2 regions of the Mesorhizobium sp. M0983 genome follow, and region 1 is predicted to be linked to the other one. Evidence: riboswitches for the same ligand, from Rfam matches in the RefSeq annotation. Region 1 holds a riboswitch; the other holds the start of a gene.
What was found. A riboswitch is a leader RNA that binds a small molecule or an ion and turns the genes downstream of it on or off. The one in region 1 is predicted to bind cobalamin.
Positions count from the first base shown of each region.

Region 2: it holds a riboswitch for cobalamin, as region 1 does, so the genes downstream of both, metE (5-methyltetrahydropteroyltriglutamate--homocysteine S-methyltransferase) here and NKH71_RS02095 (DUF1636 family protein) in region 1, are expected to answer to the same signal.

Region 1 is NZ_JAMYNH010000001.1:398,299-403,425, forward strand. Features, by position in the region: gene NKH71_RS02085 (cobaltochelatase subunit CobN) at 1-1,775, opposite strand, end outside; gene cobW (cobalamin biosynthesis protein CobW) at 1,794-2,846, opposite strand; gene NKH71_RS02095 (DUF1636 family protein) at 2,843-3,277, opposite strand; cobalamin riboswitch at 3,316-3,519, opposite strand; gene NKH71_RS02100 (winged helix-turn-helix domain-containing protein) at 3,549-4,748, opposite strand; gene NKH71_RS02105 (NADH-quinone oxidoreductase subunit A) at 5,085-5,127, shown strand, end outside.
Region 2 is NZ_JAMYNH010000020.1:45,758-50,884, reverse strand. Features, by position in the region: gene metE (5-methyltetrahydropteroyltriglutamate--homocysteine S-methyltransferase) at 171-2,516, opposite strand; cobalamin riboswitch at 2,612-2,812, opposite strand; partial or broken gene NKH71_RS26740 (MFS transporter) at 3,267-3,602, opposite strand; gene NKH71_RS26735 (DUF6538 domain-containing protein) at 3,816-4,160, shown strand; gene NKH71_RS26730 (hypothetical protein) at 4,338-4,469, shown strand; gene NKH71_RS26725 (helix-turn-helix transcriptional regulator) at 4,786-5,127, opposite strand, start outside.

The DNA.
Region 1 (5,127 bases):
GCCCTGCCGGACATCTCCCCTTCAAGGGGGGAGATTGGCAGTTCGGCTGCCGGCTCTCCCTTAACGCCCTTGGTAGTTGGCGAAAGCAGAGACAACAGCGCAATCTCCCCCCTCGAAGGGGAGATGTCCGGCAGCACAGAGGGGGGTGCCTCGCGCGAACCTGTCTCATCATCCGTATTCCCCCATGCGGCTTCCACCGCAGCGATGGCCGCCGGCGGCAATTCCTTCGAGAAGGTCAGATAATCCTGCAAAGCCAGTCCCTGGTCGGCTGGCTCCAGCACCTCCAGCAACTGACGCGGCGTTTGCGGAATCCCTTCAACGGCGTAGCCCTGTTCGCTCAGGTCGTGCAGCATCGCCAGCACGCTGGACGGCACGTCGAGACCGACGGCATAGCCGGTGCGGCCGGGCGCGCTCGGATAGTCGGGGATCAGGATGGCGAGCTTGCGCTCCGCACGCGGCGTCCGCTGCAGACGCACGAAGGCCTCGATACGGTTCGCGACCTGCGCCACGCGGTCAGGCTCTGGCCGGTTGGCGAAGGCGCGGAAGGCCAATGCCGGATCGATCTCGCTTTCGCTCTTGAAGGAAATGGCGCCGGCCAGGATGCGGCCGTCGAGCTCGGGCAGGACGACATGCATGGCAAGGTCGGCGGGCGCCAGGCCGCGCTGGTTGTTCTGCCAGATGTCGCGGCGGGTGGTCGCGACGACGACCTGGAACACCGGCACTCCGGCGCGGTCGAACAGCGTCTCGACGCCGGGTTCGGCGCCCGAGGCGAAAGCTGTGGCGGTGATGATGGCGGCAGGGTTCAGCGCGGCAAACGCGGTTTCGACAAAGGCGAGCGATGCCGCGTCCTTGAGGCTGGAGACGAAGATGGGGACCGGCGCTATGCCACGCTGCCCGAGCGCCTCGACAAGCGCATCGATGGGCGCGACATCGGCGGCGAGCAGCATCGAGCGGTAGAACAGGATGGGGATGATGGGGGCGGGTTCGGCGGACGGTAGGTTTAGGCTGCGTTCCGTCGCGCCCCCCTCTGTCCTGCCGGACATCTCCTCCACAAGGGGGGAGATCGCCTGGTCATCGTCGCCTTCGTCAATGTTCGATGTTGCAGAAGTCGCGAGACGGTCAGTGACAGCCGATCTCCCCCCTTGTGGGGGAGATGTCCGGCAGGACAGAGGGGGGCGCGAAGGAATGCCGACGCTTGATAAGTCCATTCTTTCTATAACGCCGCGTCCCGGCTCATAAAATCCCGCCTTTGGCACGCTGACAGGTTCAGCGACCGCCGCACCCGATCCGGCGAGACTTGCCAACCTCTGCACCAGCGCCGTCATATTCGCCGGGCCACCTTCGCGGAAATAGTCGAGCAGACCATCAAGTTCCTGGCGCGGCAGCGTCGAGCCTTCGATCAGCCGCAAATCCTCGTCGTGGCTCTCGCCCGGTAGGAGCGCCAGCTTAATACCGCGATTTCGCGCGACAACGGCAAGCTGGTCGCAGCCGTAGCGCCACCAGTCGTAACCGCCGAGGATGCGGACCAGGACGACCTTGGCGTGGCGGGCGACGCTGTCGATCCAGAGGTCGACGGACATCGGGTGGCGCAGGTCGCGCAAGGCGGCGAGCCGCATCGACGGCAGGCGGTCCGCATCTGCCTTCCACGCCGCCGCCAGCCCGGCGAGGTCGCTGTCGGTGAAGGACAGCGCCACGACATCCGCAGGCGTTTGCCTGAGATCGACAGGCTCGGCGAGATCGTCGAGCGAGGCGGATGTGGTGGTGAGGATGTGCATCGCGGCTCGTACCTGGGATCAGCCGGCGAGGATACGCTCGATCGCCGGGCGGTTCAGCCCTTTCAGGCCGATGACGACGAGGCGCGAGCGGCGATCGTCTTCAGCGGTCCAGGCGCGGTCGTAATAGTGGTTGACGCGCGGACCGACGGCCTGCAGCAAGAGCCGCATCGGCTTGCCGCCGACGTCGACGAAACCCTTGACGCGCAATACGTTTTCTTCCTCCGCCGCCGTGGCGACGCGTTGTGCCAGCTCGTCCGGGTCGGACACCGACGCAATGTCGATGACGAACGAGTCAAAGTCGTCATGTTCGTGGTCGAGCTCGTCGTCGTGATGGGTCTTGCGGTTCTCGATGTCGTCCTCGACGGCGAGACCAAGGCCGAGCAGCACCGACGGATCGACCTTGCCTTGCGAGGTCGGCACGATCTTCACCGCCCGCGCAACATGCTTGCCGATGACGGCATTGGCGCGCGCCGCGCCGGCTGCGTCCAGCAGGTCGCTCTTCGACAGGATGATCAGGTCGGCACAAGCGAGCTGGTCTTCGAACACCTCCTCGACAGGATCGTCATGGTCGAGCGTCTCGTCCTGCGCGCGCTGCGCCTGCAGGGCGTCCATGTCGTTGGCAACGCGGCCATCAGCCAGCGCCGGCCCGTCGACGACGGCGATGACGCCATCGACCGTGACGCGGCTTTTCACCGACGGCCACTGGAAGGCCTGGACCAGCGGCTTGGGCAGGGCCAGCCCGGACGTCTCGATCAGGATGTGGTCGACCTTCGGCGTCAGCGACAGGATCTGGTCGAGCGCGGGGACAAAGTCGTCGGCGACAGTGCAGCAGATGCAGCCATTGGCCAGCTCGACGATGTTTTCCTCGGGGCAAGTGTCGATGCCGCAGCCCTTCAGGATCTCGCCGTCGATGCCGATATCGCCGAACTCGTTGACGATGATGGCCAGGCGCTTGCCTTTGGCGTTTTCGAGCAAATGGCGGATCAGCGTCGTCTTGCCGGCGCCGAGAAAGCCGGTGACGACGGTGCAGGGGACGCGCGAAACGTTGGCGGCCGAATCTGGGGAAGTCATATCAAGTCCTTCAAAAGGTCGAGGGGAGGGATGCGGGCAACCAAGCCGCGCTTCAGGCAATCGGGACGGCCGCGCCACGGAATGAGGCCGTCCGTCGAAGTAGCGAACAGCTTTGCCCCCGTCACCAGATCGGTGCCGCTGGTCGTGGTCAGGTCGCCGAAGACATAGCTCCAGCAGCCGTCGCGCAGCATCGCGGCGCTGAGCCGGCGCTTGCAATTGCCGAGGCATTCGACGGTGCGGATTTTAATGTTTTCGCTGGAAGCGGCGCGGCGCGTGTGCTCGGCGAGCAGTTCGCCGGCGCGGGGATAAGCGTCCGAACCGGTCTCGTCACGGCAGGACGAGCAGACGATGACGGTAACGCCGGCCGGGGAATCACCATGGCCGGACAATAAATCCGCTGTCTCAGCCGGAAAACTGCTGTCGCGTTCCAAATCAGGCTCCTTGCCCGGAAAACCCGCCAGGCGATCGGATTCTTATGTCCTAGACGGCAGGTCTCCTGGCTCGCGGGTCATCGCCTGGGTGCCGCCTTCCCGGGAATATCCCAGTGGTTTTCGGCCTTGGCTCGTCGCTTACAGTTGCGGGGACAGCCGCGGATTTGAAATCGAGATTTCGCACCGCATTCCCTCTTGGCCCTTGCCGTTGCGGGCAGGGGACCGTCTGGAACGGATTTAGGCTTGTGAAGGCAGTCGTGTCAACGCACGTCTATGACGCGGCGATATCTGCGAGCGGCTGGCCGAGGTCGCCGGCAGCCGTCACCTCGATGCGCTCGAGCCCGAGCCAACCCTGCATCTGCTTCAATTCCTCGAAAAGGGCGGCGGCAGTTTGCGGCGGGGCGCCGGGCTCCGAATAGGCGGCATGGACGCGCAATACGCCGGCCGGGCGGTCGGCCCTGAGGTCGACGCGCCCGACGATGCTGTCGCCGAGCAGGAACGGCAGCACATAATAGCCATACTGGCGCTTTTCGGCCGGCGTGTAGATCTCGATGCGGTAGTGGAAGTCGAACAACCGCTCGGTGCGCGACCGCTCGAAGACGACGGGATCGAACGGCGCAAGCAAGGCGCGCGCCTCGATCCTGCGCGGCAAACGGCCGTCCTTGTGGAGATAGGCTGTTTTGCTCCAGCCTTCGACGCTCACCGGCAACAGGTCGCCAGCCTCGACCAGTTCCTCGATGCGGCCCTTGATGTCGGCGGGCGAGAGGCGGAAATAGTCGCGCAGATCGCCCGCCGTGGCGACGCCATGGGCGCGGGCGGAGATGCGCAGCAGTTCGCGGTGGGCGTCCGCGGGGGACGGAACTGGCAAAGCGAGTACCGTTGGCGGCAGCACGCGCTCCGGCAGATCGTAGAACCGCTCGAAACCACGCCGGTGCGCCGTGGTGATGCGGCCCGCCCAGAACAGCCATTCGAAGGCATGCTTGGCATGGCTCCAGCCCCACCAGCCGCCCGAGCCCTTCTGGCCTTCGAAAGCCGACGCCGCGATCGGGCCTCGTTCAGCGACCTCGCGATAGATGTCCTCAATGTAGGCGGCGTGCTCGCGGCCCCATTTTGCCAGTCCGCTGTACATTTCCTCGCCGCGCTCGGCCCGCCGCATGCGCCAGCGCATCAGCGGATAGGTCTCGACGGGCAGGAACGAGGCTTCATGCGCCCAATATTCGAAGACCATGCGCTTGCGTGTCACCGCGGCGTCGTCGAGCAGCGCCAGCTTGTAGGGGCCAAGCCGCGAATAGAGCGGCATATAATGGGCGCGAACCACGGCGCTGACGGAATCGATCTGCAGCAGGCCGGTACGTGCAAGCACCCGGGCCAGATGCCGGCGGTCAGGCGTGCCGCTGGGGCGCGGGTCATTGAATCCCTGTGCCGCAAGCGCAATGCGACGGGCCAGGGCAAGCGAGATTTTTTCCTTCATGAAGGCGGTATCCGGACGATGTTAGACAGAAAAAATGACCTGCGATTCCGCCCCATGCTAGCAAGGTTTTGGCGGCATCTATGTCAGGAGAGAAAAGTGGAGTGAAAAGTGAAGGAAATCAAACAGGAGCGGATCGGACCAGTTTTCCCGGATATGCCGTCCAGCACCGCGATTTGAACAAGGTTTGACTTGCTTCGCCGAAAGCGCTGCGCTAACCCTCGCCGCGTTGCAGCATAGAGCCCCCTTAAAACGGTTCAGTGGTTAATCTGTCACGCTTCCGCAAGTGGGTCCGGTGCTGTAATCAGAGTGGATTGGCCGCCAACGGAAAACTGCAGCATGAACGCACTTTTAGGTTCGTACCTGCCCATCGTCCTGTTCA
Region 2 (5,127 bases), on a different contig from region 1:
AGAAAACGGTACCCTTTACTCCTGCGCGATTAATACACGTGCCGAAGGAAAGTGCACATTTCGCTCGAGTGACTTATTTCAAAGGATGTGATCGCGTTTTGGCACATTCACAGCCGACATGCGGCAGCCGGCAACTCGCCACATGGTGAGCAACCAGGAAACCCTCAGGCCTACACTTTCTCCCGGAGCGCACGTGCTGCAGCGACCATGTTCATGAGGGCAGGGCGGACCTCCTCCCATTTGCGTGTTTTGAGGCCACAGTCCGGGTTTACCCACAGTTGGGCATCCGACAGTCGGTCGCGGGCAAGCATGACGAGGTCCGAAATCTCCCCGACTTCCGGGACACGTGGTGAGTGAATGTCGTAGACTCCGGGCCCGATTTCGTTCGGATATTTGGAGCTCGTGAAGGCGTCCAGCAGTTCCATTTTCGAGCGCGACGTCTCAATCGAAATGACATCCGCATCCATTTCAGCGATCGCGTCGATGATCTCGTTGAACTCCGAGTAGCACATGTGGGTATGGATTTGAGTCGCGTCCTTTACACCCGTTGAAGCGATCCGGAAGCATTCGACAGCCCAGTCGAGATAGTCGTTCCAATCAGACTGGCGCAGTGGCAATCCTTCGCGAAACGCGGCCTCATCGATCTGGATCATCCTTGCGCCGGACCATTCGAGATCCGTCACCTCGTCGCGGATGGCGAGCGCGATCTGGCGGCATGCTTCGGAGCGGGGTACGTCGTCGCGAACAAAAGACCAGTTGAGAATGGTCACCGGGCCTGTGAGCATTGCCTTCACAGGGTTTTCCGTAAGCGACTGGGCGAATTGCCACCAGCGCAGCGTGATCGGATTGGGCCTCGATACGTCGCCGAAGATGATGGGGGGGCGCACGTAACGCGACCCATAGCTCTGCACCCAGGCATGCTGGGTGAAGGCGAAGCCGGACAGCTGCTCGCCGAAATGCTGTACCATGTCGTTTCGTTCGAACTCACCGTGCACCAGCACGTCCAGCCCGATCTCTTCCTGCCAGCGAATTGCAGCCTCGATCTCCTTCTTCAGGAAGGTCTCGTAGTCGACATAGCTCAGCTGGCCCTTCGCATGAGCGGCCCGCGCCCTGCGTACCTGCGGCGTCTGCGGGAAGGACCCGATGGTCGTCGTCGGGAACGGCGGCAGCCCGAGCGTGCCGGCCTGGACTCTGGAGCGCTCGGCAAAAGCGCTCTCTCGTCGCTTCATGCTGTCGTCAATGCTGGCGATCCGCCCCTCAACAAGCGGGTCATGGATCTTCGTGGATGTCACGCGAGTGGCGGCAGCCTCGGCAGACGCTTTCAACGCGCCTGCCACCGCATCCCTGCCTTGGGACAGGGCCCGGGCAAGCAACACCAACTCGTCGGTCTTCTGGGCCGCGAAGGCGAGCCACGACCTGATGTCGGCGTCGAGTTCCGTCTCCATGCGCAGGTCGATCGGCACATGCAGCATCGAGCACGAAGGCGCGATCTCGACGCGGTCCAAGGGCCAGCCGGCGACGATCGGTTTGATGCGGTCGAGAATGGCGGGCAGGTTCGCACGCCAGACGTTGCGGCCATCGATCAAGCCAAGCGAGAGCACCAGATCCTTCGGTGCGAGCCGACCCACCGTTTCCAGCTGCTCGGGAGCGCGCACGAGATCAATATGCAGCCCGGCCAGGGGCAGAGAAACCGCGGTTTCGAGATTGTCTCCCAGGGGCCCGAAATAGGTAGCCAGCATGATTTTCAACTCGGGCGCGGCTTTTGACAGGTGGCCATAGGCGAATTCGAACGCAGCTCGTTCGTTCGGGTTCAGATCGAGGACAAGCGCTGGCTCATCGATCTGCACCCAATCGGCACCCGACAGCTTCAAGCTCCGCAGGAGTTGCTCGTAGACGGGCAGAAGCCGTGGTAGGAGCGCGATGGGATCGAAGCCTTCGGCAGGCGATTTCGCCAGCTTGAGGAAGGTGACCGGTCCAAGGATGACTGGGCGTGTGTGAATGCCCAGGGCTTTAGCCTCGAGGAAGTAATCAACCGGCTTCGTAGACGAAAGGGCGAGCGTCTGATCATCGTCTAGTTCCGGCACAATGTAATGATAGTTGGTGTCAAACCACTTGGTCATTTCCATCGCGGTTACACCAGGCCGATAAGCCGCATGCTGGTGACCACCGTGCCCGCAATCCTCCGTCTGACCTTGGTTGCCGCGCGCCATGGCGAAGTAGATGTCGAGTGGGATCTCGCCGCCATTCCAGGCGTAACGGGACGGAAGGGCGCCGACCATGGCTGCGGTGTCGAGCACATGGTCGTAAAGCGAGAAGTCGTTCGACGGGATTTTCGACACGCCGCGATCGCGCTGCTCCTCCCAGCTAGCGGCACGGAGCGCCTTCGCCGTCGTGAGAAGGTCGGCAGCGGACGATTTTCCGGACCAGTAGCTTTCAAGCGCGAATTTCAGTTCTCGCCGACGACCGAAGCGCGGCACGCCGAGCGTTGCTACAGGAATTTGCTGAGAGACAGTCATGCCATACCCCGATGGTTGGGGCGTCGGTGACAAGGAAGGCGCTAGCAGGTCGGCACGAACGCCAGGCTGCAGCGGCCACCGAGACACCCCGCCCGTGGACGTAATTCGCCGTGGCAGGTCTCCTGGCTCGCGGGGTCATAGCCTCTACCCGTCTTCCCAAGGCTATTCGCCTCAGTGACATGAGTGGGGTTGGCTTGCCGCTAACAGTTGCGGGGGCAGCGCCGGCATCGCACCGGCTTCCCTCTTAGCTCCGCTGCGGCAGCGCCGTACGGAGAACCACGACACGGGAGACAATTACAGCAGTTCGCTTCTTAGTCAATGCCGCATAAAGAAATGTTTATGTCGTTATGTTAAATTTCCGTTGGTATGTTCCCAAAAGTCGCCTCGAAAGCGAAAACTGTGGAAGCCTTGAGCGGCCGGTAAATCAAAGCAATGACGCACAGCGGTCCAGGAGGATAGGAGTTCGTCGGCTGCCGGCGGCAAACATACCGGCAAGGCCGTGGTGCTGCTTGCCGCATCATGCGAACGCCACCTCGGCATCGAACTTCGGCTCCAAGGTTCCGACCGCCTCTTTGGTGATCTGCTCGCGACCACATTCGACTCAATGGCGAGGCTGTTGCCCATTTGGAACGGGTTGGCCGTAATGCCCTCGGTGACACGACACAACAATTTTGAGGGGAGCACCCGAGGCCCGGTGCAGCGCCGTGTTGCGGAGGATCGAGGCCGACGTCTCGAACTGCTCGTTCGCAGTCACCGGCTCAAGGTAACCGCGCGCAAACCATCGGGCCAGCTCAAGTCCTGTCCCGAGTGAGGCCTGAGCGGCAAATCGTCGTGCACGCGCACGGTTTGGCGTTCGATCTTGTAATGCGTCTTGGGCGGGCAATCGCCACGGTGCAGCGCTTCCAGGCGCGCAACGATTTCGGCGTCATCCTGGGTCTGCCTGTTGTTGTGGCGAACATACTCGACCCAGGTTGGCACGTGATAACACTCGGTCCATAGTTCGGGCTTTTCCAGGTCACGCAGCAATGCCCATTGTCTGGTGTCATCTCGCAGCCGGGCTTTTCGCCACGATGTCATCACACCGAGAAGTTTCAATCCTCTCCCGCAACGCCAGCTTACTCCCTTTGATAGGGAACAACTATCTGACTTTTTTGGTCTTTTTGCCGCCTGTCTGGTACACAGGGGTGGTACACATGAGCTTGAGAATGCCCGGACCTTGGCAGCATAAGAAGACTGGCTTGTATTACTCTTCGGCAACGCGCGCCTGCCGATTTGAAGGATATTCCACTCGATGGAAGGGTGACAATTCCCGTCGGCGGCACCATCAGAACGGTGAAAGCGGTCGCAACCGTCAAGGTCAGCCTCGATACCAAAGACCCCGCAGAGGCCAAGAGGCGGCATCGCGAGACGGACGCTGCGCTCCATGAGTTCTGGCAGCGGTTCAGGCAAGGCCCTCAGCCGCTCACCAACAAGCATTTCCAGGCCCTCGCGGGCATCCTCTACGCTCGCTTGGTCGGCATGATGGACAGCGAACCGGGGGAAGGCATCTGGAAAGCGGTCCAGCGGCTAAACAAGGGCAAAGAGGAGGGCTTGACCGCTGGTTCGGTCCTACAGTCGATGAACTGTTCGTTGAGCGGGGCGTGAACACCGATCCCCTCACGAACCGGCGTGTTCACGCTGCCTTCAAGGCAATCCAGCTTGCGGCTGAAACGAATCTCAGGAAGCCGGAGGCGACTATTCACCCGATGAGGCGCAGAAGCGGTTCCCAATTGGGAAGCCGAGGGCGGTGAGGGCAAGCCAGCGCCACGGGCGGAGGGGGACTTGGACCTGTTTGCCCTGCTGGACCACAAGTTCGCGACACAGGGCCTCGAGGAGAAGACCAAGAGTGATTATGCGCGGGACCTCGCCAATTTCATCAAAAGCAGCGGGCAGTCAAAGTTCGGCGCCGATTGACATGGAGATAACCATCGCGGCGGACCCCCAGGCGGACCGCAAGCCGGAATACAAGCGGGTGCAGGCGGCCAAGCTCGTCCACAAGATGGCGTCGGGCACACACCGGCGATGGGAGAGCGGACCGTGGAGTGCAGGAACTTCACGTCTATCCACGCTCCCGTGGGCGTGTCCTGCGGCACATCGGCAGCGATATTGAGGAGGCAGTTGAGCTTCTGGTCGAGCACTCTTACCTGCCACTACCTACGATTAACGTCATCTCGTACTGAAAACGCAGCACGCAAGGTCGATATGTAACATGCGCCCTTCGTGGATGATTCTAAGCTTCCTCGGGCGCGGTCAATCTGTGATAACGGTCGCTTGGAACCTCCATCACCGCGACGCGATCAAGGTTGGCGTATCGCGCTCGGTAGTAACCTTCTTCCTCCACTTCGGCGAAACTACACTGGGGAACGTCAAAGGTCGCAGCTTCCAATCCGAAGAAAGTCGTAGTGGTTTCTTCATCCAAGAAGTTCCACTCATCTTCTCCGTCGTCATACGTGACGCGAACATAGGAGGCCATGCGCACGGCTTCCTGATCACCCATCTCTGCGATGATGGCATCGCATTCTTTCTTCAGCTTTCCTGAAGCCTCACCCTTATCCCAGTCATCCAAAGCCCG